DNA from 2 places in the Shewanella sp. SM68 genome. Region 1 is predicted to be linked to the other one. Evidence: predicted binding sites of a transcription regulator. Region 1 holds the regulator's gene; the other holds the start of a gene.
The links. Region 1 encodes MetJ, which represses methionine synthesis genes. Its sites were predicted from a motif close to TAGACGTCTAGACGTCTA; they were not measured.
Positions count from the first base shown of each region.

Region 2: msrA (peptide-methionine (S)-S-oxide reductase MsrA) is a predicted target of MetJ. The motif match lies at 4,325-4,342, and genes of this name have one in related genera.

Region 1 is NZ_JAKKRU010000005.1:125,896-141,993, reverse strand. Features, by position in the region: gene L5M40_RS10420 (bifunctional aspartate kinase/homoserine dehydrogenase II) at 1-1,473, opposite strand, end outside; gene metB (cystathionine gamma-synthase) at 1,485-2,648, opposite strand; gene metJ (met regulon transcriptional regulator MetJ) at 2,861-3,175, shown strand; gene L5M40_RS10405 (sulfite exporter TauE/SafE family protein) at 3,310-4,053, shown strand; gene nrfD (NrfD/PsrC family molybdoenzyme membrane anchor subunit) at 4,160-5,107, opposite strand; gene L5M40_RS10395 (4Fe-4S dicluster domain-containing protein) at 5,110-5,676, opposite strand; gene phsA (thiosulfate reductase PhsA) at 5,689-7,971, opposite strand; gene L5M40_RS10385 (pentapeptide repeat-containing protein) at 8,414-9,076, opposite strand; gene L5M40_RS10380 (SRPBCC family protein) at 9,181-9,663, opposite strand; gene L5M40_RS10375 (hypothetical protein) at 9,911-10,339, shown strand; gene L5M40_RS10370 (phosphoribosylaminoimidazolesuccinocarboxamide synthase) at 10,326-11,429, shown strand; gene L5M40_RS10365 (zinc ribbon domain-containing protein) at 12,160-12,606, shown strand; gene L5M40_RS10360 (porin family protein) at 13,119-13,697, opposite strand; gene L5M40_RS10355 (class I SAM-dependent DNA methyltransferase) at 14,314-15,165, opposite strand; gene L5M40_RS10350 (EAL domain-containing protein) at 15,306-16,082, opposite strand.
Region 2 is NZ_JAKKRU010000001.1:149,961-166,058, reverse strand. Features, by position in the region: gene L5M40_RS00730 (dihydrolipoyllysine-residue acetyltransferase) at 1-658, opposite strand, end outside; gene L5M40_RS00725 (alpha-ketoacid dehydrogenase subunit beta) at 668-1,645, opposite strand; gene L5M40_RS00720 (thiamine pyrophosphate-dependent dehydrogenase E1 component subunit alpha) at 1,649-2,827, opposite strand; gene astE (succinylglutamate desuccinylase) at 2,990-4,024, opposite strand; gene msrA (peptide-methionine (S)-S-oxide reductase MsrA) at 4,355-4,834, shown strand; gene pgm (phosphoglucomutase (alpha-D-glucose-1,6-bisphosphate-dependent)) at 4,949-6,601, opposite strand; gene seqA (replication initiation negative regulator SeqA) at 6,675-7,217, opposite strand; gene L5M40_RS00695 (alpha/beta fold hydrolase) at 7,516-8,292, shown strand; gene L5M40_RS00690 (DUF2788 domain-containing protein) at 8,394-8,615, shown strand; gene ybfE (LexA regulated protein) at 8,626-8,898, shown strand; gene fldA (flavodoxin FldA) at 8,953-9,480, shown strand; gene earP (elongation factor P maturation arginine rhamnosyltransferase EarP) at 9,593-10,774, shown strand; gene efp (elongation factor P) at 10,820-11,380, shown strand; gene L5M40_RS00665 (glutamine synthetase family protein) at 11,481-12,815, opposite strand; gene L5M40_RS00660 (Na+/H+ antiporter NhaC family protein) at 13,101-14,483, opposite strand; gene L5M40_RS00655 (pyridoxal phosphate-dependent aminotransferase) at 15,238-16,098, shown strand, end outside.

The DNA.
Region 1 (16,098 bases):
AATCCCAGTGGATTTAATCAAGGCTTTACTCGAACTGACCAAACCGACTAACTCAACACTGGCTTCGAGTTCATGGTCCAATGATGGTGAAACCGACTTAAACAGATCGATCCAAGCCTCACCGATATTACCCACACCGAGCAGCAGGACACCAATGCGTTTACGCGGGCCAGCGCAGCGGCGGTGAACTTTTTGGGTTAACAGATTCACCTGTGACTGGGGCACTAACGTCACTAAACTTAAATCGCCACTGAACAAAGGTTTAGCATCACGGCTCAGTAAACGGGCGAAGCTGCGGCGATAATGTTCGGCGTCGGCACTCACTAATGCGACTAAACCAAAATCTGTGTTGATCTGCTGATCACTGATCCCTAATGCTTCTGCCTCGGCATCGAGTAATCTTTGAACTTGTTTTTGATTCTCAGCGGTATAGGCAAGTTCAACCCTTTGATGGGCAGAGGTCCAATGGGCCAATGGCGTTAAACCCGCGGCGATCAATAAATCTAATAAACGGGTTAACTCACCCGTGAGTTTAAAGCCGAACAGGACAACAGCATTGAGATTAGTCACCACAGGCGCGCTCGCCGACGAACTGTGGGGCGCGATTAAGGTAAAGTCGGTGTGGGACGCATAACTTGAACGCACCGCTAAGCTCACTTCGGTATTGAATAACGGCTGCAAAGTGCGCGAATGCAATACTGGCGAGCCTAAACGCGCTAGGCGATCGGCTTCGGCAAGTGACATGCTTTTCAGTAACTTGGCATCGTTGATTTTATTAGGATCGGCGTTGAACACCCCTTCCACATCGGTCCAAATGGTCACGCGCTCGATATCAGCGAGACTCGCAATCAGGCTGGCGCTAAAATCTGAACCATTACGACCAAGTAACAAGGTATCGCCACGCTCGTTAGCGCAGATAAAGCCGGTGATCACCAGCCGTTCATTTGGGTGGGCGGCTAATAGGGCTTGTACTTTAGCGCGGGATTCTTGTACCCGAATTTGCGGCACAGCGGCTTCATCGGCCACTAAAATTGAACAGGCATCCACATGGCTTGCCGCCACGCCAGATTCGCGCAGTAGCGCCGCCATTAAACGTGCCGACCAACGTTCGCCAAAGCTTACCACATGGTTGATTTGGTATTCATTGCGCTCATCTAAGGACAACAAGCTGATGAGTTGCGCTTTATCAGTGGCCAAACGCTCACGCAGATCGCGGGCTTGTTCATTCGACAACAACTGCTCAATCAACCCCTGTTGGTAGCTGATCAGCACTTGTAATTCTTCTTGCCATAGCTGACCCGCATCACGCAGCGCTAATAATTTATACAGGAAATTCGTGCTTTTACCCGCCGCAGAGACCACCACGAGATCATCACTATGACCGTGGGTTAACAGGATATGGGCGACTCGGCGATAACAATCGGCATCCGCTAAACTGGAGCCACCAAATTTATGTAAGTGACAACGTGCCATCTATTATTCCTCTACTGACAAGCCGCAACGGCGGCTAATCCTGCTTGAATATCTGCAACTAAATCGGCGGCATCTTCAATACCCACCGATAGACGCAATAGGGTGTCCTTAATACCAGCCTCGAAGCGCGCCTGCGGCTCCATGGCTCTGTGGGTCATAGTTGCGGGCACTGCCACTAAACTTTCGATGCCACCTAAACTTTCCGCCACACTAAATAAGCTGAGTGCACCTAAAAAGGCCACCACTTCGGCCTCGCCGCCTTTGAGCTCAAAGCTCAGCATAGCGCCAAAGCCCTGTTGTTGCTTGGCCGCAATGGCGTGACCTGGGTGATCCGCAAGACCTGGATAATAGACTTTGCTCACCACAGGGCTTTGCGTTAATACCTCAATAATACGCTGGGCATTGGTTTGATGCTCGCGAATACGCACAGCTAAGGTACGTAGGCCGCGCAGGGTCAGATAACTGTCGAAGGCCGACCCCGTTAAGCCTAGAGTGTTCGACCACCAATGTAAGCTTTCGCCGATTTGCGCGTCTTTGGCGACCACAGCGCCGCCGACCACATCGCTATGACCATTGATATATTTAGTGGTGGAGTGGATAACGATATCCGCGCCTAACAATAGGGGTTGTTGCAATATTGGCGATAAAAAAGTGTTATCGACCACCACCAGCGCGCCGACACCATGGCTCGCCTTAGCAATGGCTTCGATATCCACCACACGCAATAACGGGTTCGATGGGGTTTCGAGCCACACCATCTTAGGATTCTGCGCAATGGCGGCGGCTAACGCTTGGCTGTCGGTTTGGTCGACCACAATCAGCTTAAACTGGCCTTTCTTCGCCAAGTTGGTAAATAAACGGTAGGAACCACCATAGCAATCATGGGGCACAACTAATAAGTCATCGGGGCCGAGCAAAGTAGTCACTAAGGTGATGGCCGCCATGCCAGTGCAGGTCACTATGCCAGTGGCACCCTTTTCTAATTGCGCTAATGCTTCGCCTAAAATGCAGCGCGTTGGGTTGCCTGAACGACTGTAATCGAATTCGCGGGGATTTTTATGACCATCGAAGGCGTAATTAGTCGACAAATAAATCGGTGGCACAACTGCGCCATATTGAGTATCGCTTTCGATACCCTGACGCACTGCCAGTGTGGCTAATTGACGCTCTGCCATGGGTGGACTCCTAAATTCGATAGACTGATAGAGATGTCTGGACGTCTAAATGTACCTAAGCCCAACGCCATCGTCAATAGGCGTGAAGACGTTTAGACGTCTGAACATAAAGAAATCTGTTTGCAATCACAAAGAAATAGTAGCAATAATTTGACTGTTCTTTGTAAGGGTTTAAAATCTGCCCCGAATTTAGCGTTATAACAGGTGAGTCAATGACTGAATGGAATGGGGAATACATCAGCCCCTATGCTGAACATGGCAAGAAGAATGAACAAGTAAAAAAAATTACTGTGTCTATTCCGCTCAAAGTGCTTAAGGTCCTCACGGACGAACGTACTCGTCGTCAGGTCAATAATTTGCGTCACGCCACCAACAGCGAGCTGTTGTGTGAGGCATTTTTGCACGCCTACACTGGCCAGCCATTGCCCAACGATGAAGATCTGTCAAAAGATAACCCAGACAGTATTCCCGCCGAAGCCAAGTTGTTAATGGATCAAATGGGAATAGAGTGGGAAGACATGGAATAACGACTCGTCGCTTTCAAAGTCATATCACAGTGCTCATCAATAGGGATCGTTAACGATCCCTTTTTGTTTATACCCAAGCGACTTCAAACTTTAAATTTCACTATCTTGAGTTGGTTTGGGATATAGGAAATCCTATGTTTTCTATGATAGATCCACAGACACTCGCCTTAGCCTCGCTGGTCGTGTTTCTGGGCGCCTTAACCCAAAGTCTGATTGGGTTTGGACTTGCGGTTGTCGCCAGTCCTTTGCTGTATATCGTCGATCCACAACTTGTACCTGCGCCTGTTATTGCTATGGGTTTCTCCATCGCCCTGCTGACCTTAGTGCGTGAACGCGGTCACTTAGAATTCAATGGCTTGCAATATGCGCTCATAGGTCGCGTGCCCGGCGGTTTTATCGGCGCGAGCCTGTTGCTGTTTGCGCCTCAGCCCATACTGGGTTTATCCATCGCCGCCATTGTGACTGTCGCAGTGATCCTCAGCCTGTATAAATTCAGCCTGCCAGTGAATAAGAAAACCCTCTTCGGTGCAGGTGTGGTTTCAGGGATCTTCGGCAATATCGCCGCGATTGGTGGCCCACCGATGGCGATTTTGTTGGCAGGCAAAGATGCCTCGCAGTTTCGCGCAGCCCTGTCGGCCTTCTTCATTTTTAGCTCCATGATTGCACTGATCATTTTAGCGATCACTGGCTTATTAGAATTAAAACATCTGTGGCTGTCGTTGATGCTGCTCCCCTCAGTGATTTTAGGTTACTTAGTCGCAGGACGATTAGTGGGCCGTGTCGATAAAGAGAAGACAAAAATGGCGACGTTAGTCCTGTGCAGTATCAGCGCCTTAGTGCTAACGGTGAAGTCGGTTATCGAGTTATTACCCCAATAAGCGTCCTGCTTGTACTGGCAAACCTTCTCAAGATTCAAACAATAAAAAAGCACTGACATTGCCAGTGCTTTTTCTTTATCTATCAATATGTAAAGCCAGATTACACTCAGCTTAAATAGCTTTGCCCTGCGTACACAATAAAGTGTCTTAAGGCGAGTACGCCCGTTAAGCTCGCACAAGCCACCATGATCATCGCCCCCTTAGTGTGGCGAGTCGCGGCGGGTAGCAGCATAAACAGCAATGGAATACCAAAACCTATACCGACAACGCCTATCCAGAACACGCTTGCCCATAGCCCAGAAGTTAACGATGCTAAGGCCGCAGCCGCCGCGCCGCCCTTGAAGTACAAGGCGCAGAACAACATGAACAGGAACAGGATTTCAATCGCCATCACAGGCAATTCTAAACCGTGCATCTTCACTAAGGTTTTGTCGTGGCTGTCCGTCTTAAACATCAGCAACGCCAGTACCGCATTTGCCGCAGCGCCCGCCGATAGACCTGACACTAAAAACAGCGCAGGCAGTACCGCAGTGTTGAGCATAGGATAGGCATTCATCGCCGAAATTAAGAAGCCAGTGTAAGCCCCTACGCCAATGGCGAGGACAAACAACAATACTTCAATCAGCTTTCGAAATGGCATAAGTAACTTAGCGATAGGTGTTAGGAAACCCAAACCCCATTTTGGTAAGTCATTCCGCAGCACAATAATGGCGTATGCAAAGGCCAAGGGAGAATAGGCCAGCAGCGCCAGCACCCCGATTGCCATAACTGACTGGAAGTTATAGTGAATTAAGATCAGCCAAAAGTGGAATGGTTTGGTTAAATCAAACACTAAGCAAGCTAAACCTAAGCTAATTGCCACAGGTCCAATAATCGCTGCCGCCTTAAGAATGCTGCTTTCAGCTCCCGCGCTGAGTTCCTTATTCGCCCAGCGCAAACCAATGCCAATCAGTAAACTGCCCGCGGATAAACCCGCCATAAACAGGTAAACGGCGATGACCCAGTGCCAAGTGACAGGATCATATTGCGCCATGTCGCCCCAAGTATTGTTCATAATCAAATCCCCCCTCTTTTGGTAGGAACGCGATATACCCTAGGTTTAGTGCCCAAATGGGTTTTATCTTGGTAAGTGATTTTAGTGTTGAGCATGATGGCCACTTCACTGCTTGGATCATTAGCATCACCAAACACTAAGGCATCGGTTGGACACACAGTCACACACGCTGGCTCTTCGCCCCGTGCTAAACGACTGTCTTTACAGAAGTTACACTTATCCGCGGCCTTGGTTTCTGGGTTCATAAAGCGCACTTTATAAGGGCACGCTGCCACACAGTACATACAACCGACACACTTCTCGGTATGGATAGAGATAATGCCATCTTCACCCACATAGGCCGCGCCTGTTGGGCACACTTTAACGCAGGGTGCATCTTCACATTGCTGGCAAGATACCCTGTGATATTTGAAATGCAGATTGGGCATCTCACCAAAGGGGCCTTCCACACGCACTTGCAGACGAGTTACGCCTTCGGGTACGCCATTTTCACTGCGACACGCCACGTTACAAGCTTGGCAGCCGATGCACTTATTCTCGTCGTGCACCATTACATATCGTTTATTCATTTAAGCCTCCGATTAGCGCTTTGCCAGCGTGACGCCCGTGGTGTGCACTGTCATGCCACACACAGGAGCAGTAACGTGCGGCAGTAAGTTACCGCAGTGGATACCTTTGCCCGTTGCTCTGACCAACTCTTTGTTTTTAGAACCAAAGCCCATGTAAGCAAACACAGTATCTTGGCGAATGCCCGGCGTGACTAAGGCATGGCCTTCTTCTGTGCCAACACTGCTGGTGAGGCGGATTGGGTCGCCATTGCTGATGCCTAATTTGCCCGCAGTGACGGGGTGAACCCACACAGCGTTATCCGACATCAGGTTAGCGAGCATAGGCACATTGTGGGTTGCACCATTGGTGTGCACCGCCACTTTGCCTTGGATAAAGTACAGCTCATCTGCTTTTTTAAGATTCACTTCGCGGAACTTGATCACCCCACGGCCCGGTGCCATGGCTTCGACTTTCGCGGAAGTGAGTTCAATCTTGCCGCTCGGGGTTTTAAAGGTCAGTGCGCTGGCGTAAGTGCCGTCTTCATCGGCAGGTCGCGCATTGGGGTATGCCTTAATAAACTCGGCAACCATCTTAGGCTCGCACAACATAATTGGCTTACCGAAGCTCACAAAACCTTCGTCTTTGATACGGCGCAGCAGGTCAGTGTCGCGGTTCACCTGCAGCATTTGCAGGGTTTCCATGTTTTCCCATGGATAGAACTCGCCAAGGCCCATAGCCACACCCACATCCTTAAAGATCTGCCAAGAAGGCTTAGTATCACCTAAGGTTTCAACGACCCGTTGGCGCACATAATAGGCCGGATTTTTACCTGACTTATCAGCAATTTCTTCATCACGTTCAAGATAAGTTGACTCAGGTAAAATCACGTCCGCATAGGCGGCGGTTTCGCTGATATACACATCACACACGGCGATAAAGTCGAGCTTTTTCATCGCTTCAACAACGCGTGCTCTGTCTGTCATGGTTTGCATTGGGTTAGTGCGTGACATCACCCAACCGTGTAACTGGTAAGGCACAGCGCTTAATGTGGCATCGAGAATGGTTTGGTAAACGCCGCCCGATGTCCACATCATGGCGTACTGTTCTTCCACCTGATCGATACGTTTCGCTGCTGGTTTTGGCATGTCTTTCACGCCAGGTTTTGCCAATACGGGCGCAACCGCTTCACCGGCAAGCTTGTTGTAATCACCGGGTTTCTGGCCGATATAAATCCCGCCCTTACGCTCAATATTACCAATCAAGACGTTGGCGGCGTAAAGGGCGCGGCGCATCTCAAACTCTTCGGTGGTAAAGGTGGCTCTGTGACCAAAATCGACCACAGCATGGGGCGCTTTAGCGGCATATTCGTGGGCGATACGACGAATGTCTTTGGCAGGCACATCGGAGATGGTTTCAGCCCATTCAGGGGTATAGGCTTTCACTTCGGCGGCAAAGGCTTCGAAGCCTTCCACATAGCGCGCGACAAATGCCTTGTCGTAAAGATTATCTTCAATCAATACATGGCATAACGCCAAGGCGACGGCCACGTCGGTACCGGGGCGAATGGCGTACCATTCATCGGCTTTATCGGCCACGACGGAGAATCTTGGCTCGAACACCACCAGCTTGGCACCTTTGTCCATTTGCGCCGCCATCATGCCGCGGGTTTCGGACATATTGATGCCTTCGTACAGGTTATGGCCGAAGTTAATGATGTATTTAGAATTACTTAAATCACGTTTAACCTTAGTGCCAAAAATAGCCTTAGCGGCAATTTCATAACCACCAGGGCAAGTCGACGCGTGGGTAAAGGTATTTGGACTACCAAAGGCGGTCGCAAGGTGAAACAAATGCTTTTCTTGTGAGCCAGATTTTGACGAGAATGCCACGGCTTCTGGGCCATGTTCTTTTTTGATTTTATTGAGGTTTTCAGCGATTAATTTATAAGCTTCATCCCAACTGATCTCAGCCCATTTGCCTTCGCCGCGCTCACCGACCCGCTTTAACGGTTTAACGATACGCTGTGGATCGTACAATAAACTATGGCCTGCGCCGCCACGGGCACACACTTTACCGCCAAAGGATTTAGCGGCCTTGTTGCCACTAATGAAGACGTTTTTGCCCTCAATCACCCGCGCCGAAATCGGGCAACGGGTCGAACACATTTCACAAATACTGGCAATGTCTTTGCCCATGCCCTTTAGCTGCTTATTCTCTAATGCCGCTAAGCTGCCCGGCAGCAGACTGGCCAACGCACACGTGGCGCTGCTCGCTCCTGCTCCCTTTAAAAAGGTTCGCCTATTAAGCTCAATCATGGTTACCTCCATCACGCTCATCCCACCCGTCAGTCGCCACATTGGGCGCCATCGAGCAGAGGTTTGCTCACTGATTTGATTACTTTTTTAGTTATAAAGCGTTAAAACAGCGTCACCATATCTTCAAAATACACGGCATACGCTGAATACACTGCTCATCCACAGAGATTGTTATCCCGAAAGAGGTAGGTGGGTATTGTGGTAAACCACATAGGGAAGCTCGGTGTGATCTACCGCAACTAAAACCTAGGACTGACCTTGAAATACGTGAATAAGATCAATAGGTCTTAAAAAACGGACAGAAAAAGCCGCCAGATGGGACAAATGGCGGCTTCAAAAACAAACAGATATTTCAGTAAATTGCGATAACACTCGTGGGATGAGCATCACTATGCTGAGTGGAAAGTTGAGTGAAAAGCTGAGTAAAAACCTACCACTATCCTTAATCCATTAATTCTATATCGAGGCAGTTGAGCAGCCGAATCGCTTCGTCACGGCTAAACTTAGCGCCTTTGATTTTATTGTTAAAAATGTCGATATCGTAATTGGATGCCTCGCTGAAATCCGCCTCCAATAATTGAGTTCGGCCAAACAGACTATGACTAAAATCCGTGTAGGTGAAATTGGCTTGATTAAAACTGCCCTCGCGAAAATCGACATCGTGGGCCTTACACTCTTCGATGATAATTTCATCGAGGGACAAACCTAAAAATGAGCAATCATTTAAGATGGATTGCTTAAAGGAAAAGGGCGCGGCAAAGGATAAACGCGACCACGCGGCGCGGGTCCAATCGATACCGACTAACTTACATTCTTCAAACTCCACCCCGCTGAACTGACACTGGGGCACTTTCACTAAACTTAAGTTGCAACGCACAAAGCGGCAATCGATAAACTTGCATTTACGGAAAGTGCTCTCGCTAAAATGGCAATCTTGAAAGCAGCAATCCTCAAACTCGATGCCCTGTAGATCTTGGGCTAATTCCGACAAGCCATTGAACTGTTTTGATAAAAAACTATTGCCTTGCAAAGCCGCACTTTGCGCGAGTTGCGATGGCGCAAGCACTGATTGTTTAAGTACAGGCACTTCTTTCTGTGACGACATAACACCTCTAATCCTGCCCAATCCCCAGCAATAAAATATGCAGGGCAATTGGGCTAGATACTGCTTATTGTTTACTCTCTGATACGAGGCTTGAGACTCACTGGCTAAATGCTCGCGACGAGTTCCTCAAGCTGATCGGTCGCTTTAGACCACCCCTGATAAAACCCCATATCCTCATGATTCTGCCTATCTTCACTATTCCAATGCAGCACCCGCGCAGTGTACTTGGTCTTGCCGTCCACAGGTTCAAAAGTAATAGTTGCCGTCATAAAGGCTTTATCGGACGGCACCCAAGCCTCAGTAAAGGCATCGGTAAATACGATGCGCTCATTCTCAACCACCTCGAGATACACGCCACGATTCGGGAAATCCTGTCCCTCAGGGCTACGCATCACGATCACATTTGAACCACCAGCACGCACATCTAAGCTCGCGCTAGCCACAGTCCACGGCCTTGGCGTAAACCAAATTTTGAGGAGTTCTGGCTCGGTCCACGCGCGGAACAGCTTTTCTGGCGGCGCATCGATAATCCGCTCTAATACTAGCTCTCGTTGATTATCATTATGTACATGCTGACTTGTGCTCATATTCCCTCCATTGGATATTTGGCTTGATGGTCTTGTCGGCTGCAGCTACGTCATAAGCTCGCACATCAGCGCACTAAAATACAGCCCTTCAACATTCGCTCGTCCGCAGAACACCAGCACTCCATCATGCTCAGCACTGAGTGTTAGCGCGTGATTCCCTTGCAAATCCTTACGCCCGCTAGATTCAAGCCACAGAACTATATAAAGAGCAGTGTAAAGGGCTGTGTAAAGATCTATGCAAAGAGCGATGCAAATAGCCGTGGCAAATTTTGTCAAAAAAGGTAGAATGTCGCCACTTTTTCGCGGCAGTCTAGAACAAGGTTCTCTCGGATTAATGGTTAGCATTTTCGAGCAAAATGGCACGGGCCCAGCCCGCTTTCGCAGACCACTTTCACTGTGGTGCCAACCTTGCCCTGCGTTTGTTCCCTCCCTTGCATTATCTCCACCCAACACAATTCAAACACCGCCCGAAAATACCCCTTTTGCTGTTCAAGATTTAACATCAAATCCCGCAAACTGGCTGAATGCTTTACGCCCTAAGCCAAGCGCGAATAATAAAGCAGTTGCAATGAATCTGGCTGTTGCTAACGCCATAGTCCATCTGCAAACCGACACTTATAAAAACCTTATCCCTACACTCTCTATCCTAAGGAATACTCGTCATGAGTCTTGCTGATTCCGTATTAGCCGTGAATAACGATTTGCCAATCCGCACCGACAGCCCAGTCCACAGCGGCAAGGTTCGCAGCGTTTACTGGCTAACCGATGCCGACAGCCGCCGTTTAATCAAAACCAAGGGTTATAACGTCCCCGAAGATACCCCGCTCGCCATCATGGTGATCAGCGACCGTATCTCGGCCTTCGACTGTATCTTCCACGGTGAAGGTGGCCTCAAAGGCATTCCCGGTAAAGGCGCGGCATTAAACGCGATTTCTAACCACTGGTTTAAACTGTTCGCCGAAAACGGCCTAGCCGACAGCCATATTTTGGATATCCCGCACCCGTTCGTATGGATAGTCCAAAAAGCCCGCCCCATTAAAGTCGAAGCCATTTGCCGCCAGTACATCACAGGCTCAATGTGGCGCGCTTACTCTAAGGGCGAGCGAGTATTCTGTGGCATCACACTGCCAGAAGGCTTAGAGAAAGATCAAAAGCTCCCTGATCTGTTAATCACTCCATCGACTAAGGGTATTTTAACCGGCATCCCAGGCGTACCCGCTCAAGATGACGTGAACATCAGCCGCAGCGATATCGAAGCCAACTACCAAGCCTTTGGCTTTGAAAAGTTAGAAGATATCGACCTGTACGAGAAGCTGTTAAAAGATGGCTTTAAAGTGATTTCAAAAGCACTGGCCGACATTGACCAAGTGTTTGTCGATACCAAGTTCGAGTTTGGCTATGTGACCGACAAAGATGGCAACTCAAAGCTGATTTATATGGATGAAGTCGGCACCCCAGACTCATCACGTATTTGGGACGGCGCCGCCTACCGCGATGGCAAGATTTTGGAAAACTCCAAAGAGGGTTTCCGCCAGTTCCTGCTAAATCATTTCCCTGATCCTGATGTGCTGCTCAACAAAGACAGAATGCCAGAGCGTGAAGCCCTCGCCCGCGACAATGACCTGCCACTTGAGGCCATGATGCAAGTGTCACGCACTTACACCGGCGTTGCCGAGAAAGTGACTGGCGCTCCAATCCCGCTGCCAGCGAATCCAAAGGCAGATATTATTAAGATACTCAAAGATGAGTATGATCTGATTGTGTAATAGAAAGTTGTAATCAAATCTGAGGTTTTGGGTGGTTTACCCATAACTGAATAGTAGAAAAGGCGCTTAGGCGCCTTTTTGTTTAAGTCATTCACAAACTTAACCAATACACCGCTGATAATTAAGCACTGTCATTCCAGTGACACGCCATAAACTCATCCATGAGGGCTCGACGACGGCATCCATGCCGTCAACGGTCACTTACATGCCAATGCTTAATCCCGCCAACCCATCTAGTAATCAGTATGCCTTTTTACAAGCATACACTTTGCAAAATTAACAATGGATGGCTCGTTAAATTTTAATGCCAACACCCCGCGGCAACTTCGCAGGGGGGATTGGTGTACTCTAGTGGTTTCAGTGTTAGCGGTTAATCTCAAAAAAGTTCTGCCTGCCTCATATTTCTATTACAGGTTGCTTGCCTTGCAAGATTACGTTAGTAAGATGTTGTTCATAAAATAAATCAAAGCATTGTTACTCGTGAATGTCCATGATAAGCCTCCTAGACTTGCGAACGAATCAGGACGCACCTAGCAAATATTTAGAATGATGGCTTTATCTTATTCCTGCTGCAAATCGGCTAAGTGCAACAAATAAACGTTATCGCCAGCAAAAAGCGCAGACCGTGACGTCAACCCTCTGCACAGTTTTATGCACTAAATTTGGGTATTGAGCGTCTCAGCCCTTTGGCAAAACTATACGATTCGTTAGGTTAAACAAGAGAGAGAACATGCAGCAAACAGTGGTGAAGACGTATAAGGGAAGCCAGGAACAGGCTACATCTGAATACAAGGAAGATGCGGAAAGGATGGCAAAACGTGGCTACACATCGAGCAGCCAAGTGTGGACTGCGGGCTCTTACGGGTGCGGCTCGTTTGTCATCGCACTGCTGCTTTGCTTTATCCTGATCGGCATCTTGGTTTTTATCTACATGCTAATAGTGAAGCCTGCTGGAACTCTCACTGTAACGTACGTGTTGGCCCCCCGCACAGAACTTGAAAGAGTCTGTCCCAAGTGCGCAGAGCATGTAAAAGCAGCCGCAGCCGTATGTAGATTCTGCGGACATACCTTCGAGACGGCGTTCACCTCACCAATAACTATCGCGGCAACACCATCAAGGGCAGAGGTATTCGGAAGAAAGTTGGGCAGCTTCTATGCAAAAATGTGGCGAAAGTAATGAGATACAAAGATGGGACAAGCAAAATTCTTTTGGGATTAATAGCAACACAGTGGCTACAGAAGTTCACTCTCCACTGCCAAGTTGTTGAAGGACGTTGAACAGAAAAGATAGGACATGTATCACTCACTTGGGATTACGGCCAATACCGCGGCAATAGAAGGTCACCTACCCTCGGAGTTGCCGCAGGGCATTAGCGTTCGTTGCGTGATCGAGGCATGGATGCCGAGATAGCGTCAGTCGAATCAGGGACGAGCGTCTGACGCGATAGCATAAGGGCGCTAATTGCCCAAGGGGCTTTCAACTCCGTTAGGGAGCGGCAAGGGAGATCCAAGAGGGAATTGCTGTTGATCCCCTTTTGGTCGGGTGTGGGGTGAAGCCCCACGACCTTGATTTTGACTTTGCTTTAAAAAAACTATGAGAGACATATTAACCATATAAAAAAGGTGTGACACTTAGCGCGTCACACCTAAATAATTAATATTTAAATTATAAATATCGACAACAAATAATTAGAAGCGATATTCAACACCGATACTGGCTTGATTAAAGTCTGTATCTGTTTTCCCGCCATTGGCGACGCTATCGACATTAATATCTGCATCATACCAAGTATACTCAGCATTAATTAAAAATCGATCTGTGACTTTAAATGCCACACCGGCGCCGGCGAATACACCTTCACCATCGTCATTGCCAGAAAAACCGACGACGTCATAATCTGTCGAATACCATAACTGACCACCTTTAGCATATAGCTCAACTCGGTCTGCAATGGGAAGCATGACTTTAAGGGCTGCCGTATAACCATCGGTTTCGGCATTGGCTAAACCATTACCATAATCACCAAAGTTAATGTAACTACCTTCAAGAGCAAGGTATTTATTAAACTTATAACCAACAAGACCCTGCATTACATCACTATTATCATCAAAATCATCATCGCCATCGACTTTTAAATAACCGTAGTTAGCGCCGACATAGATTCCGTTTTCTGCGGCATCACTGTTGCTCATGTTATCAGCATGAGAATATGCACTAAAAGAGGCTAAAGAAATAATGGCAGCTAAAGTAAGAATGGGATTTTTCATAAAGTACTCCTAGTTAATTATTTAAATACACTAAGGACACTACAAAAATAATGCCAACCTCGAAAAACCACACTCAGATCAATACATAATGAAAATAATAACCATACTTATCAACACTATAGATTTATTTTAATATTTTAAATTCGAGTTAACTATTTTTATAAAACACATGAAACTTTTTTCATACTTACACTAAAGCCGTGCTAATTCTGTCTTAATGTATTTATTGCCTGTGAAATTGTAACTATTTCATAGGCAATAAAATAAACATACAACTTTATTACATTCAATTAATTCTATTATCATTTCTATTGTGCGACTTCTTTATTAAAGCAAGTTTATTAAAGCAAGCTTTAACGGGAATACTGTGCGGCAGCGTTATGAACAAGAGTTATGGATGACGAACTGATTGTTAAACATGGACGTTATTTGGCAAGGAATATCCAAAAGGGGAACTGGTACTTTCCCCTTTTGGTCGACTCTTGATGAAAAATCAAGAATGAAGCCCACTACTTTCATTTGGGTTTACATAAAAACAGACTGAAAGAGAAGCGAGATTTAACAAGTCACACTGACATTATGAGCAGACCTTCTGTTACCAAACTTCAACAGAAGGTCAAATCTTCACGCAAACAAACAGCGCATTACCTGATGCTAAATCCCACGGGACAATTCTTTCATAATCGTGTTCGAAAACATGCACTTCAAAATAGGGCGCTAATAATTCCTGCAGCTCAGTGAAGCTGGTAGCGACCATAGCATGTTGGTCTTGCCATTGCTCAATACTGTGGACTTCTTGTAAACCCACTTCTTGCAAACCTGCGGCGTGTAACCCAGCTTCCAGCGAGCCTAAGCCTTTCATATCAGAGACAGGTAAAGGCGAGACCTCAGCAAACGGCTGACTGCTTTTGGCAATACTCAACTTTAATGACTGTTTCTCACCTTGCCCACTGTAATGCCAGCCAGATTCAAAGGCGAAATGGCTACCATCAAACTCGGCAAAATGCTTAACCGAACTTGTGTTATCGATTCTGTGCTTATCGACAGTATTAAAACAAAACAGCCCACCGTCATTAAGTGCGCTATGCACACTGGCGATACAGCTTTTAAGGCGTTCGATGCAAGCACTGTAATGGATGGAATATAAAAAACAGGTAATCAAATCGACGCGCTCTTCTAAATAAAAAGCCGTCATATCTTGGAGGTTAAACTGAGCTTCAGGACAACGACGCATGGCCATGTCTAGCATAGGCTGATTAATATCAAGGCCACTGCACTGATAACCAAGGTCGATAAAATGCCGCACATGTGGACCAGTGCCACAGGCTAAATCAAGATGTTGCTTACCATTATTGCCGAGGAACTGATGCAGACGATGGATGCTCGCGCTCTGTTGCTGGTAGTTGATATCGGAACACATTAAATCGTAATAACCGGATAAATCGGTATAGAGCGCGTTGGAAGACATAGTAGCGAGTAGGTAACAAGGGCAATTTTAGGTGGCGCATGATATATCAGTTAGCCGATATCAGAAACAAAGAATTATCCATCGAGTCTCAGCAGGTGTTATCACTCTAATCGTGCAACGATATCAATCCACCTAACCATTTACTTTGGGGCGTGAAAGCTCAGCTCTTCATAGGAACTTAAATATTCGAGTTGTGGTTTGGCAAAATAATACCCCTGAAAATACTCAATCCCTATTCCAGCGAGATAATTAAGTTCGGCTTCAGTCTCAATGCCTTCGGCCAAAACTCTTGTATTAAGCTCTAAACAAATACGCAGTATTTCATCCACGGCTAACTGCTTTTCTCTATCAAGATCGATATCACGGATCAAGGTCATATCAAGTTTTAATACTTGAGGGCGCAGGGCTTCGAGCCAGCTTAAATCAGCAAAACCACTGCCAAAATCATCGATTGCCGTGATAAAACCACGCTTAGCATAGCTCTCGAAGATACGGACTAATTTTGCCCGATCAACAATTTGCTCGCCCTCAGTCACTTCGAACATGATTTTGTGAATATCAAACCCATACATGTCGGCGGCTTCAATCGTCGCGCGGATACAGGTCTCAGGGTTATATACGGCATTAGGTAAAAAGTTGATACTGAGCATCTTATCGAGTCCCAGTTTTGAAGCGGTTTCTATCGCTTTAACACGGCAAGCCTGATCAAAATAGTATTTATTATTTTCATTAATCCGCTCAAACACCCACGCAGCCCCTTCACCATCAGGGCCTCGGACCAGGGCTTCATAACCGCTAATCTCACGACTAGGCCAATGGATAATAGGTTGAAATGCCATTCGAATTTCAAATCCTAATGACTTACCACTTAAGCAATCCATGCAAGTTTGTTGCTTTATTCGAGCGGGAAAATCCATAAACGGCCTCCTAAAC
Region 2 (16,098 bases), on a different contig from region 1:
CACTCACAGCCTGCGCTGCAGGTGCCGCATTATCTGTATTTGTTGTCGCTGCAGGTGCAGAAGCCGCCTGTTCAACTTCAATGGCAAATAAAGGCGCATGCACTTTGGCAAGCTGACCTTTGCGATAATGCAGTTTGGCTATTTTACCCGCTTTAATGGCAGGAATTTGCACCAGCGCTTTATCTGTCATCACGTCGGCAATCGGTTGATCTTCCTCAACCCAATCACCTTCACTCACCAACCATTCGACTAGCTCACATTCAACTATGCCTTCGCCGATATCTGGTAGCAAGAATTCTTCAATGCTGACAGACGAACTGGATGACGTGGTCGCGTTTGTGACTGCCACTGGCTCAGCAGCTTTTGCGATTGTCGCAGCTGCAGCCGCAACAGATTCTTCGCCCGCGATTTCAACGGCACCTTCAATTTGTACGGCATAAAGCGGCGCATGCACTTTCGCAATATCGCCCTTGGCGTAATACAGCTTAGTGACTACGCCAGCAAAAGGCGCAGGGATTTGCACTAAGGCTTTGTCTGTCATGACATCGGCAATCGGCTGATCTTCAACGACTGTGTCGCCTTCTTTGACCAACCATTCAACCAACTCACACTCCACAACACCTTCGCCAATATCCGGCAAAATAAAATCTTTAATCATACCGGACTCCTAGAAGGTCACTGATGCTTTGATGGCTTCAAACGTTTTGAATGCATCTGGCATGTATTCTTTTTCATGAATGAGTGGGTACGGGGTATCTAAACCACAAACGCGGCTGATGGGTGACTCTAAATACAAGAAGCATTCTTGCTGAATCGTCGCCGCTATCTCACCAGCAAAACCACCGGTTAATGGCGCTTCATGGTTAACCAGTAAACGTCCGGTCTTTTTGACTGAATCGGCAACGGTATCGATATCCCAGGGTGACAAGGTGCGTAAATCGATAACTTCACAGGAGATCCCTTCTTTAGCGGCCATGTCGGCGGCTTTTTCAAGGATTTCCATTTGCGCGCCCCACGCTACTAAGGTGATGTCTTTACCTTCGCGAACCACTTCAGCCTTACCCAGTTCAATTTCATAATCGCCCGCTGGCACTTCGCCAACCGATGCACGATATAAACGCTTAGGCTCAAAGAAGATCACCGGATTTTTGTCACGGATTGACGCCAACAGCAGACCTTTGGCTTGCTCAGGGTTACGTGGCACCACCACTTTTAATCCCGGTGTCTGGGTAAAATAAGCTTCGGGTGATTGAGAGTGATAATGGCCGCCCGCGATACCGCCGCCATAGGGCGTACGGAACACTAATCCACCGACATCGAACTCATTACCGCTACGGTAACGGAACTTAGCCGACTCGTTAACGATTTGATCAAACGCCGGAAAGATATAATCGGCGAATTGAATTTCAGCCACGGCGGTCATGCCATTTGAGGCTAAACCATTGGCAAAACCGGCAATACCTTGCTCTGTCAGCGGCGTATTAAAGCAGCGAGCGCGACCGAATTTTTCTTGAAGACCGGAGGTGGCGCGAAATACCCCGCCAAAGTGGCCCACATCTTCACCAAAAACCACCATGCGTTCATCGGCTTGCATGGCAATCGACAAGGCCTCATTGACGGCCTGTAACATATTCATTTCAGCCACGGCTTATAGTCTCCCTGCACTTTTTGGATAGGCTTGCGGATATTTCTTGATATGTTCTTTAAGCTCGGCGAGTTGCTTTTTCAGCACTGGCGTCGGCTTGTCGTACACATCTTCAATAATTTCATCCAGCATAGGCACAGGAATTTTTTCAGCCACTTTTACCGCAGCCAATACTTCTTCACGATATTTTTCATGCAGTTTCACATCATCCGCTTCAGCCAACCAACCTTTGTTGATAAGCCATAATTTGAAGCGTTTAACCGGATCGTGTTGCTGCCACTTGGCTTCTTCATCTTTCGAGCGATAACCAGAGGGGTCGTCTGAAGAAGAGTGCGCGCCGAGACGATAAGTCATGGCTTCAATCAGCACAGGCGCATTATGCTCAATCGCATAGGCGCGGGCTTGCTGAGTTGCGGCTAACACGGCCAACATGTCATTACCATCAACACGAATGGTGTGCATGCCATAACCGACACCACGGCTGGCAATACCGTTACCGGCAAACTGCTCTTCAGTGGGGGTAGAAATCGCGTAGCCATTGTTACGACAGAAGAAAATCACTGGGCATTTCAGTACCGCGGCCATGTTTAGGCCAGCATGAAAATCCCCTTCCGATGCAGCGCCTTCGCCAAAATAACAAACCGCGACTTTGCGCTTACCTTGCATTTTTAAGCTGTAGCCCACACCAGTCGCCTGCGGGATTTGCGTGGCTAACGGTGAAGAAATCGTTTGATAATGCAATGCCGCACTACCGTAATGGATTGGCATTTGTCGACCTTTACCAAGATCTTTCTCGTTACTGAACATCTGATTCATAAACTGTTCAGTGGTAAAGCCGCGATAACGCAGCGCCGCATGCTCGCGATATTGCGCGAGGATCACATCTTCTTGATCGAGTGCGGCCACACTGCCGACAATCGCCGCTTCTTCACCCGTACAGGTCATGTAGAAGCTGATGCGCCCTTGACGCTGGGCGCCAAGCATACGTTCATCAAGTACCCGAGTGAATACACAGGTATCGTAAATTTTAGTGGCTAAGGTTTCATCTATCACAGGCAAAACCGCGGTTTCATAAGTGGTGCCGTCGGCTTGTAGAATTCGAAGGATAGGAATGTGTAGCGATGCCTTATCCAAGAAGCCGACACGGTGCACTGTATCAGTGTTGAGTGTTGCTTTGCTCATATTGTGCTCTTGTTATCTCATTACGCATCAAAGCGTTTTGATGCGTCTGTTTATACGAATATGCCCGACGAACATTACGTTAACGTAAACTACCTATCAACCATTGGCATAGCTCAAACCACAAGTTATCCCTGCCACGCATGTATATATTGCTTTACAAGCCTAACGCACGTCCGCATTCACCGCAGGGATCAGGCAAATCACAGTGCGATTGCCAATAGGCACTTTGGCATTAGGGAACACGACAGACTCAAACTCGTGCTCCACTTTAATTTCTTGCCCACCTTCCCGCGCTAAAACAAAGCCCTTCGGGAAAGATCTGAAGTTTTCGACATCTGTTGCGAAGGTAAATTCAAAATCATCGAAATGTTTATTGATGACGCGGCACACTTGGTACAAGTTAACCTTATCGGCATCAAATGCATCCAGCGCCAACGGCTTAGCGGTGATCAAGCGCATGAACATTTCATGGGTGGCGATAAAACGCGTCATGTCGTTCTGCCCCATGGGATACACTTTGCCAAGCTCAATGGTAAAGGCATCGGCACCGTAGCGTTCAGAGGAAAAATAGCTGAAGGTCGTGGTCGGTTCGTGGTGGAAAAGTACTGTATCGACGCCGCTTGCGGCTAAAAACATAATTTGCTCGCCGCTAAAGGCGCGCCCAGGACGATAGGGATAGATAGCGAACTTTTCATGCTTCGAGGCGCGCATCGCCGTGTGCAGATCATAATGGATGCGCTGACGTCCATCGGCAACCGCAGTATAAAAACGATCGACATAGGCTTCGAGTTTTTTGGCGCGTACTCGCTCAGGGTTCACTAACCCTAGTGGATTGGAATGCTCACCACTAAAAAGACGATTCATGTTTTCGTCAATAATCCGCGTGCCGTTATTAATCGCTAATGGGTTACCAATGAGAAATAAAGTGCGCTGCTTTGCGATGATCTTTTGCTGTAAAAGTTGTTTAATTAAGCTATTGCAGAGTTCAATGGGCGCGGTCTCGTTACCGTGAACACCGCAGGAAAGCACAATATCTTTTCCTTCATTCTGTATTGGTTCGAAAACAATAACACCGGTATCCCACACTTCCACTTGAGTATGATCGCCTAAGTTAAATGAAAATTCGCCATCGAACTGTTCAGGATGGGCTAAGGTGAGCGCTAAAAAATCCTTTGAATCTAACAGAGCTTGTAACACAGAATTCTCCTTATAATGATGTGTAACAGTATTGGCGCAATAGCATAAGTACAGGCAGTAATAACCACTTAAGCATTTATCTCACCGCGGTTAGTCTCACTCGCACCTAAAAAACGGCTTCAATACTAACACATGTTTTTAGTGCTGTTCTCAGACATTTATTGCCGTAGGACCCAGTTTTAAGCGGAATGACATTCAACTAAGCTGATTGTTAAATTCTTAGGACATTCCCTAAGAATTTCCCATGATAAATATTCCAGCTTGAGGCTTGCTTTTGCACTCAAGTTTTATCACAATCCTTAGCCATCTAGACTTCTATTGGATTTAATTATGGCGTTAGCAACCTTTGGTGCCGGCTGTTTCTGGGGCGTAGAGTATTTTTTTAGACAAGTGAACGGCGTATCGAATGCCACCTGCGGCTATATGGGCGGCAATAATGCGGCAACAACCTATGAAGAAGTCAAAAAAGGCAAAACGGGCCATGCCGAAGTGGTACAAGTGGAATTCGATCCCGCCCTTGTTAGTTATGAAGACTTGCTCGATGTATTTTGGAAAAACCACAATCCAACGAGTCTGAACATGCAAGGCGGAGATATTGGCACTCAATATCGCAGCACCATTTTCTTCCACGACCGTGAGCAAAAAGTGGCCGCAGAAGCCTCAAAGTTAGCTTTTGCCCGCTCGGGGCGTTGGGGATTACGCCATATCGTCACAGAAATAGTGCCACTGCAACAGTTCCATGTGGCTGAGGAATATCACCAAAATTACATCGATAAGAATAACTTACCGAGTTGTCATATCGAGTACTAAATACAGTCAAATCAGTATTAGATCAACTACTCATAACTGACATTAGACACAAACAAAAACGCACTCAGATCTGAGTGCGTTTGTTTTTTGATACTTTATAAACCTACTGCAGCATTAAGCGTTTAGCGCCTTATCAATTAATGCCTGCGCATCTTTGATGATCTCAGCCAAATGCTGCTCACTGATAAAACTTTCGCCGTAGATTTTAAATAACGCTTCAGTGCCCGATGGACGTGCCGCAAACCACCCATTAGCTGTGGTAACTTTGATGCCGCCAATCGCCGCATTATTGCCTGGCGCATGGGTTAACACGTTTTCGATTGTCTCACCTGCAAGCACAGTGGCATTTAAGGTATCCGCATTGAGCAAAGCAAACTTGGCTTTGTTTTCAAGACTGATTGGGCTATCGATACGCTTATAGAAACTTTGGCCAAATTGTTTTACTAACTCTTGGTGACGCTGACCTGGGGTTTTACCTGTCACCGCAAGAATTTCTGCGGCAAGTAATCCTAAAATGAAGCCGTCTTTATCTGTGCACCATGTGCTGCCATCACGGCGTAAAAATGCCGCGCCAGCACTCTCTTCACCGCCAAAGGCGATTGTGGCTTCAGCTAAACCGTCGACAAACCACTTAAAGCCCACTGGCACTTCGAGTAACTTTTTGCCGTGGAAAGCACAGATTTTATCGATAAGCGCACTCGATACTAAGGTTTTACCTATGGCTAAGGTATCGCTCCAATCTGGTCTGTGTGTCAGTAAATAATCGATAGCGACCGCAAGATAATGATTCGGATCCATCAAACCCGTACCAGGGCAAACGATGCCGTGACGGTCATAATCGGGATCATTACCAAGGCATAAATCAAAGGATTCTTTATGGGCGAGTAAACCTGCCATCGCATAGGGAGACGAGCAATCCATGCGGATTTTGCCGTCTTTATCCAGCGGCATAAAACTAAAGCTTGGGTCAACTTTATCATTAACTAACGTGATATCGAGCCCATAACGCGTAGCAATCGGTGCCCAGTAGAAAATACCCGAACCACCGAGTGGATCAACACCGATACGCAGCTTAGCCTTAGCAATCGCCTGCATGTCGATAACATTTTCTAAATCAGCCACATAGGGTGTGATCAAATCAATGGCGTTGACATAGCCTGATGCCAGCGCTTCGGCATACGCTAATTTTTGCACGCCAGCTAACGCTTGGCGCAAGTAATCATTGGCCCGCGATTCAATCCAAGCCGTGATATTACCTTCGGCTGGTCCACCATGGGGTGGATTGTACTTGATGCCACCGTCCTGAGGAGGATTGTGGGAAGGCGTAATGATCAAACCATCGGACAATGCCGCACCCGTAATATTGGCTTCGCGATTGGCGCAAATCACCCCATGGGAAACCACTGGCGTTGGCGTAAATCCGTCGTTCTGTTGGATTTTCACTGTAACTTTATTTGCCGCCAGCACTTCAATGGCCGACAAATAGGCCGCATAGGATAACGCATGGGTGTCAATCCCAAGGATCAGCGGCCCATCGATATTTGCCGATTGACGGTAGTCCACTACAGCTTGGGTAATCGCCCAAATGTGTTGTTGGTTAAAACTGCCATTGAAGGCGCAGCCTCTGTGCCCAGAAGTGCCAAAGGTGACGCGTTGTTGTACGTCATCCATATTTGGCGTGATGCTGTAATAATGGCTCATCAGTTTTGGAATATTGACCAGATCCGTCTGATTAGCGATTTGTCCTGCCCTTTGATGTATTGCCACCTATGGCTCTCCTGCACTCAATTACAATTAGAAAAAGTAGAAAAATGTCGTACTAACTTGGCTCACCCGCGGATTAAACGCGCTCGGCGATGCCCGCTGCGACTGTCGCATCACAACCAAATTGCACTAAAACTTCCGATAAAATAGTGCGTTTCTTGGCGGTATTGTTGTTACTCGTTACCCAGAAACCACTTGCACCAATTTCTTTTGGGTTAGCCGAAGCACTCGCTTCGAGCAGTTGTTCCTTAGAGCGAGCAAAATACAAACGATCGCGCCCTTGGATCTGCAGAATTTGTGAGAATTGCTCTGGGGCTAATTGATACAAACTTTCGAGCAAAAAGAGGAAACGCCCTACTGCGCCTTTTTGCTGCGATAACTGATGTTCATCGACTAAGCGACTAAAATCATTCACAGCTGGCACTGTTTGCGCCGCGACGGGCTGAATAGGTTCAGCTTCAAGGCTCGGTTGGCTAATCGCCAAAGGCTGAGGTTGTTCGACCGCATCGACGGACAGGCCGAATAATCGACGAAGAATGTCAGAGGCGCTCTCACCAATACGTTCTGTTTTGCTGGCAATATGACGATAGAGCTCTTCATCTACTTCGATATATTTCATAACCTTAATTATCCTTTGTTATTCGACAGGCTTAACCGAAAAAAGTGTACCACAGCGATCGGGGCAGATCATTGCGATCTGTTACCAGTGTATCTATCTCTATCAATCTGATAAAGCGCCATTATTCTAAAAGTGCGGGAAATAGCACAGCAAACTAGCAGTTAATCGACAATTGCCGAAAAAGCACACAAGTTACTGGCCGCACCCACCATAGAAATGGCAACTGACTTGTCAAGCCAACGGCATTAAGGGCACAATTCGCGTCACGCTAAGCTAAAAATCTCCAACAGGAATCTCCATGAACTTTGTTTCCACAGGCCAAGGACCCGCAGTGCTCTTGATCCACGGCTTGTTCGGTAATCTAGATAACCTCAAAGGTCTAGGGCAAGTATTAGAAAATCAGTATCAAGTTATTCGTGTCGATGTGCCCAATCATGGTTTAAGTGAGCATTGGGATCAAATGGACTACCCTCGCCTCGCCACTGCAATGATCAGTTTGCTCGACGAACTGGCTATTGAACGCGCCCATATTGTGGGTCACTCCATGGGGGGTAAAATCGCCATGGTGACGGCGTTAGCCTTTCCAGAGCGCATTATCAGTATGGTGGCAGCCGATATCGCCCCCGTCGCCTATGAGCCAAGACACGACACAGTGTTTGCGGCATTAGAAAGTCTGCCCTTAGAAGGTCATACCGACAGACGCTTTGCCCTTAACCACTTAATAGACAAAGGTATCGACGAAGCCACCGCGCAGTTTTTACTCAAAAACCTGCAACGCACTGATACTGGCTTTCGTTGGAAAATGAACTTAAGTGGCCTAAAGGCTTGTTATCCTAATATTATTGGCTGGCAAAATCAGACGCCAAATCCAGTACAAAGCTATGCTGGACCAAGTCTGTTTATTCGCGGCGGCGACTCAAATTATGTCACTAGCGAGCACAGAAGCGCTATCATGGCGCAATTCCCCGCGGCACAGGCAAAAACACTTGAAGGATGTGGTCATTGGTTGCATGCGCAAAAACCCGTCATTTTTAACCGGATCGTGTCTGAATTTATTGACAAACATTCAATGTAAATCAGCAGCAAACTCGACCGAAAGCATATGGCAGCCGCCATCTTGTTGTGATATATTCGCGCCTCTTTTGGCCTTAGAACACTCTCAAGGACTAAGAAAGTATGTTATCTCAGTACATGGAACAAATTGAAACCATCGGCCTGAACCTGTTTTTTGCCTCGATATTTTTCTTTATCGGCATGGCCATCCACGATGTGCTTAAACAAGGTAACGTGCCAAAATTTGGTCGATTTATTGTTTGGTTAGTGTTATTTCTCGGCTGCGCCGGGTTTATTGTAAAAGGTATTATCCAGATCACTTGGGAAGGCTCAGGGATCGGTTAACAATAAGAACATGGCAAAAGAAGCGACAGACAGAACCACCATTGACCTTTTTGCCAATGAAAAGCGCCGGGGCCGCCCAAGAAGTAATCCTTTGTCCCGTAGCCAACAGCTTAAGGTCAACAAACGCAATCAAATCCAGCGCGATAAAGCCAACGGATTAAAGCGAATAGAGTTAAAGGTGTCACAAGATTTGTATGACGCCTTGAATGAGCAGGCATTGGCCAGTAACATCAGCCGTAGCCAGTTAATCGAATTAATTCTTCAGCAACAAGTTGAGTGCTGAACGAGTACCAGCAAGATTAACCTAATAAGTGAACTAGACATTAAAGGATAGACAATGGCAACTGTAGGTCTTTTTTTCGGTAGCGACACAGGTAACACCGAAGCTGTAGCCAAGATGATCCAGAAAAAACTGGGTAAAAAAATGGTTGAGGTGAAAGATATCGCCAAAAGTACCAAAGAACAGATTGCAGAGTATGACTTGCTGCTGTTCGGCATCCCGACCTGGTATTACGGTGAAGCGCAATGTGACTGGGATGATTTCTTCCCTGAATTAGAGCAAATTGATTTTACTGACAAACTTGTCGCTATTTTTGGTTGTGGTGATCAAGAAGACTACGCTGAGTACTTCCTTGATGCCATGGGCATGGTTGGTGATATTGTTCAGGCCCGTGGTGGTATCATCATCGGCCATTGGCCAACTGCAAGCTACAATTTTGAAGCCTCTAAAGGTCAAGTCGATGACGACCACTTTATTGGTTTAGGTATCGATGAAGATCGCCAGCCAGAGCTGACTGAAGAACGTGTTGATGCTTGGGTTAAGCAAATTTACGAAGAAATGTGTTTAGCTGAATTAGAAGATTAATTCTGTTAACCATTTGATTAAAGCGGCTTAACGCCGCTTTTTTTATGCATATATTTCTGACTTGTTGCGACTATCTACTTGTTGTAACTAAGAATAACGACATACCACACTCATGACCAACACACCCCGCTCCACTCATTGGGATATTTTTTGCACCGTCGTCGATAACTATGGCGATATTGGCGTCACTTGGCGTTTAGCCAAACAAATGGCTAATGAGTACCACATTCCCGTTAATTTGTGGGTCGATGACCTCGCAAGCTTCTCGCATATCTTACCGACACTCGATCCACTAAAAGCCACTCAAACCTTCAATGGTGTGAATATTATTCATTGGAAAGAGCCTTTGCCTATAAAGTTTGTTGCAGGAGCTGTGCTCATCGAAGCCTTTGCCTGTGAATTACCCGAACAGGTAAAAGCGCAGCTGGTTTATTTACATCAGAACGCCCCAAAATCTGTACCTGTCTGGCTGAATTTAGAGTATTTAAGCGCTGAGGATTGGGTTGAAGGCTGCCATGGTTTGCCATCGTTACAAGCCAATGGTTTGAAGAAGTATTTCTACTTTCCCGGTTTTAGCGCCAAAACGGGTGGACTCATTTGCGAGCAAAATTTGTTTGCAGAGCGTGATGCTTGGCAAGCTGATACTGCCAATAAATTGCAGCTTTTTACTGCTCTAGGTCTTAAGGACATTCAGGCACAAGACACTGTTATTAGCGTTTTTAGCTATGAGACCGAGGCGTTACCCGCATTATGTGAGTTATGGCAGCAATCGGTAGAAAAAATCCATGCGCTGATCCCAAAGGGCCGTAGCTTAAACCGTCTGACGCATTTACTGCCCTGTGAAATTGCCGCTCTAGTGCCGGGTCAACAGATAAATCATGGCAATTTAACCCTGCACATTTTACCTATGACAGACCAACAGGGGTTTGATCGCCTGCTCTGGAGCAGTGATTTTAATATCGTGCGCGGTGAAGATTCCTTTTTACGTGCCCAATGGGCCGCAAAACCCTTCATTTGGCACATTTATCCCCAAGAAGATGATTATCACCTCGTAAAATTAGAAGCTTTTCTCAAACTTTACTGCGATAATCTGCCACCTAAAATTGCTTGTTATTGGTCTGAATTGAATCTCGCGTTCAACCAAGCACAGCAATCAGCCGTGAGCCTTCACTGGCAAAACCTTAATCCTGTTAATTTGCCCTTGTTGCATCACCATGCTAAACAATGGCCAATTAATGCATTAAATGCTGCAGATCTCGCTACTCGACTAGTTCAGTTCGTTAAAAACAGCTAAGATACTGCGCGAAAACAGAAAAATCTAAATATAGGAAATAGTGTAATGAAAACTGCTCATGAAATCCGTCCTGGTAACGTGATCATGTTAGATGGCAGCCCATGGGTTGTGCAGAAAACTGAAACAACTCGTTCTGGCCGTAACGCTGCTATCGTTAAGTTAAAGTTGAAAAACTTACTGCTTAACTCTGGTACTGAAACGACTTTCAAAGGTGAAGATAAGTTAGAAGACATCATCCTAGATCGTCTTGACTGCACATATTCTTACTTTGCAGATCCTATGTTTGTATTCATGGATGCAGAATACAACCAATACGACGTAGAAGCTGAAAACCTAGGTGATGCAGCGGCTTATATCGTTGACGGTATGGAAGAAACTTGCCAAGTGACTTTCTATGATGGCAAAGCTATCTCTGTTGAAATGCCAACCACTATCGTCCGTGAAGTGATCTACACTGAGCCTTCAGCTCGTGGCGATACTTCAGGTAAAGTGATGAAGCCAGCGACTATCACTGGCGGTGGCACAGTGAGTGTTGCTGACTTCGTGAAAGTAGGCGACAAAATTGAAATCGACACTCGTACTGGTGAATTCAAGAAGCGCGTTTAATCGCCCTTCTCGTTTCCAGACGAAGAAAAGCCAGTGCTTGCACTGGCTTTTTTGTTGCTGTTTTTTTAGTGATGTGTCGAGTCACTCAAGGGAATAGGCATTAGCATTGCGGCCCTAAGAAACGTCGCTCCCAAGCCCCTATCTCACTCAAATAACTTTGGAATTCAATTTCCTTCACCGATACAAAGCCAGTGACAAAATCGTCCCCGAGTAAGCGTCGTGCCGAATCACTTTGGCGCATTTGCGTTAACGCAGCTAAAAATGTCTGCGCGAGGTCATGGCTGCTATCGTAGGCGCTCCCAGTTTCTGGTGCACTTGGCGATAATTTCTCTTCCAATCCGGCAAGGCCCGCAGCCAAAGATGCGGCAATCATCAAATACGGATTGGCATCGGCGCCCGCAATACGATTCTCTACCCGTCTCGCCATCGGAGCACTCAATGGCACACGTAAACCAGTGGTGCGATTATCAACGCCCCAACTTAAATTAATCGGCGCTTGACTGCCGGAAATGTAACGTCTAAATGAATTGATATTGGGTGCGAATAACAACATTAAATCAGGTAGATACTTTTGTAATCCGCCGATGTAGTGGTGAAAACGGTCAGTGTCACTACCATCAGCATGGCTGAAAATATTATTACCTTTATCATCGACGACACTTTGATGTAAATGCATAGAACTGCCGGGTTGACCCGCTATGGGTTTCGCCATAAAAATCGCATTCAAGCCATGTTTTATGGCGATTTCTTTCGCGGCATATTTGAACATAAAGGCTTGATCCGCTAAGGCCAGCGGATCGCCATGCACTAAGTTAATTTCATATTGCGATAGCCCCATTTCATGGATCCAAGTATCACCTTTAATCCCTATCGCATCGATGGCGGCATTAAACTCATCCCAAAATGGTGCGAGTTCATTGAGCATATTCATGCTAAACGCGGATTGACCATTTTCAGCTCGGCCACTTTTTGAAATGGGTGCCTGATAAGGCACACTCGGATCGGTATTGGCTTCAGTCAGATAAAACTCAATCTCAGGGGCCACCACGGGCGTTAACCCCAAGGCTTGGTAACGGGCCAACACATTTTTTAACATAGAGCGCGGCGCAAATGGACATAAATTGCCATCTAGTAATACGCAGTCATGGATGGCAAATGCGCGCGGCACTGTGCTCCATGGGATCATCTTGAGAGTGCTGTAATCGGGGACGAGTAAAAGATCAGGATCAGCATCAGGGAAAACAGGATCGTAGGAATACTCACCGGTAATCGCTTGCATCGAAATCGCTTGGGCAATACGTAATTCAGCACCCTGAGCAAAACTTCGGGCTGGCATAAGCTTTCCCCTTGGATAGCCTGAAATATCAGGGAATAAACATTCGACATCACGTATTGTGCCGTGCTCGAAAAACGCAGTAAGAAGAGTTGAGTCCATTTGATTCGTTTGCCACTAATGTTGAAAATAATACCTTGAAGGATGCAAAGTATAATCAGGCTTTGATTTGAAAAGCTACATGGCGACGATGAAATATGTAAAATATAAATGACAATTCCGTAAAATATAATTTGACATCAGTTGGAAATCTTCATTTAGCAGTGTAATCGTGTTTATTCTAGTTCAAGCCTCATCACTCTTTACTCACCCTAGCCGCCTAACCCCATTACGGCAGACATAAAAAAACCAGCCGTAGCTGGTTTCTTATATTAATCATGACAGAAGTTATGCAATCACAATAAAGCCGATAAATGCTATTACTGCTGCGATAAGTGCATAAGGTAACTGAGTCACAGCATGGCTCACTAAGTTACAACCTGAGCCTTGGGCGGCCAATACGGTTGAATCTGAGTAGAAGCACGCTTGGCTACCAAATGATGATGCAGACAATAAGGCCCCAATGACTAATGGGATGTCCGCCCCAACCGCTTGCGCTAATGGCATCACGATAGGAATCGTCACGGCAAATATACCCCAGCTCGAACCTGTGGCAAACGCGAGTATAGCCATAGATAAAAACACTACCGCAGGCAGCAATTTAGGTGTCATAAATGGGCTTAATGACTCAATGACATACTGCGGCAGTAACAACTGATCGCACACATCCTTAAACACAAACGCCGCAATCACAGTGCTAATGGCCGGTAGCATGCTTTTAAAGCCATCGATCATTTGGTCCATCATCTCTGAAAATGGCATCAAACGCTGCACTGCATAATAAGGAATCGTGATAACTAAGGTCGCCAGCAAGCCTTTCCACACGTCGATATCAAAGTACACGGTAAAGGCAACTAACAAACCAATAGGCACTAAAAAGTTATGCAGTTTGCCCTGATTATCGGCGTGCTTAAATTCCTCTTCTATGGCTTTAACCGCATATTCATCCGAAGTTTGCACTTGGTCGAAATCCACCTGCGCTTCAGCGGGTTCACCTTGGGCAGCGCGCAGCTGCGCAGTCTTCATTGGACCAATAGCGGGCACAATACCTAATGCGACAAGTAGTACCATAGCCACAGCTAACCAAGCATAAAGCATGTAAGGAATGGCTTGCATATAAACTGCAATGCCTTGACCTTCGGCTGCCACACCGTTATCCACCAGTAATCCACCAAAAAATACCGCCCAAGTCGATAATGGCACTAACACGCACACGGGCGCGGCGGTGGAGTCCACGACATAGGCGAGCATTTCACGGGACACTTTAAATTTATCCGTTACACGCTTCATGGTTTCACCCACAGTCAACGCATTGAGATAGTCATCGATAAAAATCACGATCCCAAGGATAAATGTCATTAATAGGGAAGATTTAGGTCCTTTCGCCAATTTAAGTGCATTGCGGCCAAACGCTAATGCGCCGCCAGTTCGTACTAAAAGTGCGATGAGCGCACCAAAACCACCACACACCAGAATCAACCAACCTATGGTTTCATCGGCCATAACCTTTAATGACACACTAGCAAAATTGTTTAAGACTTGACTGGGATCGAGTAACAGGAAACCGGTTACCGCACCTATGATCAAAGATAAAATAGGACGGCGTAACCAAATAGCTAACACCAATACCACCATAGGTGGAATGAGACTTAACGCTGTCGGTTCAGACATGCACTTAGGTCCTCTAAATAAATCGCCTAAAAGGCAAATGGTTTTAGAATAACGTCTGAAATCAACACGATTCAGAACGTCAACACAGCTGCTTCATGATGACTACCCCTGAAGATAAAACCCGCGAATTGCTTGCTATCTAAGGTGCCTTGCCAAAAACATCGCGCAGAAAATAAAGCGCATCGAATATTGAGTCAACTATAAATTTAACTTGATAGAAAATAAATTTATTTCCCGTGAGACAATTTTACATAACCATATAATTTAGAAGACTTTTAACGACATTGTAACTTAAACATTTATGATCTTCTTAGCTTAATAAGCATTCAATAAATATGCCTAATTATCACAAGATAAAATGCCGCTAGCATAAGTTTACCTTATCAAAAATCTATGATTAAAAATCAACCATTAAGTATCAGCTAAAATACATTTTCTTCTGTCACGATTAATATGGCTAATATAGAGAAATTAAATATGGGTCAGCTAATGAAAACGCATTTTCATCTTTCGAAATGAAAAAACATAAACAAGATTCCCCCACCAACCCAATAGATAAACAATCTTAAAATCATGCAAATGTCAGAGCATAAAACTTGTGCAGATTTCTTTAATCGCCTGTTAAAGCATATTTAACTGAGGGATATTTATAAAAAAAGCGCAATTCTGTGCTTATCCCCCCTTTCATCTACAATGAAATTTCGTTATGGTGCGCTAACTTAAGCCAAAACTTTATGCATGTTCCGAGGTGTAAATGCGCCCTATCATCAAATCCAACAAGCTGGATACCGTTTGCTATGACATCCGCGGCCCAGTGCACAAGGAAGCCAGACGTTTAGAAGACGAGGGGCATCGAATCCTCAAACTCAACATTGGTAATCCGGCCCCCTTCGGTTTCGAAGCGCCTGAAGAAATTGTGCGCGATGTGATCCTCAATTTACCCAGTGCCCAAGGCTACTGTGAGTCAAAAGGATTATTCTCTGCCCGTAAGGCCATAGTGCAGCATTATCAAGCCCAAGGGATTTTTGGTGTCGATATCGAAGATATCTATATAGGTAACGGCGTTTCAGAACTTATTATGATGGCAATGCAAGGCCTGCTGAATACCGATGATGAGATCTTAATCCCCTCACCAGACTATCCCCTGTGGACAGCAGCGGCGAATCTCGCGGGCGGCAAGGCTGTGCATTATCGCTGTGATGAAGAAGCGGACTGGTTCCCCGATCTCAACGACATTAAAAGTAAAATTTCATCACGTACTCGCGGCATAGTGCTGATTAACCCGAACAACCCAACCGGAGCGGTATACAGCAGAGAATTACTGCTGCAAGTAGTTGAACTGTGTCGTCAACATGATCTGATCCTTTTTGCCGATGAAATTTACGATAAAATTTTATACGACGAAGCCAAGCATATTCCTGCTGCGGGTCTATCAGATGATATTTTAACTGTTACTTTTAACGGTTTATCAAAGGCTTATCGTGCAGCAGGATTTCGTGTTGGTTGGATGATGTTATCTGGCAATCTTAAGGCTGCTAAAAGTTACATCGAAGGCTTAGAGATGCTGTCCTCGATGCGCCTCTGTGCAAACGTGCCCAATCAACATGCAATTCAA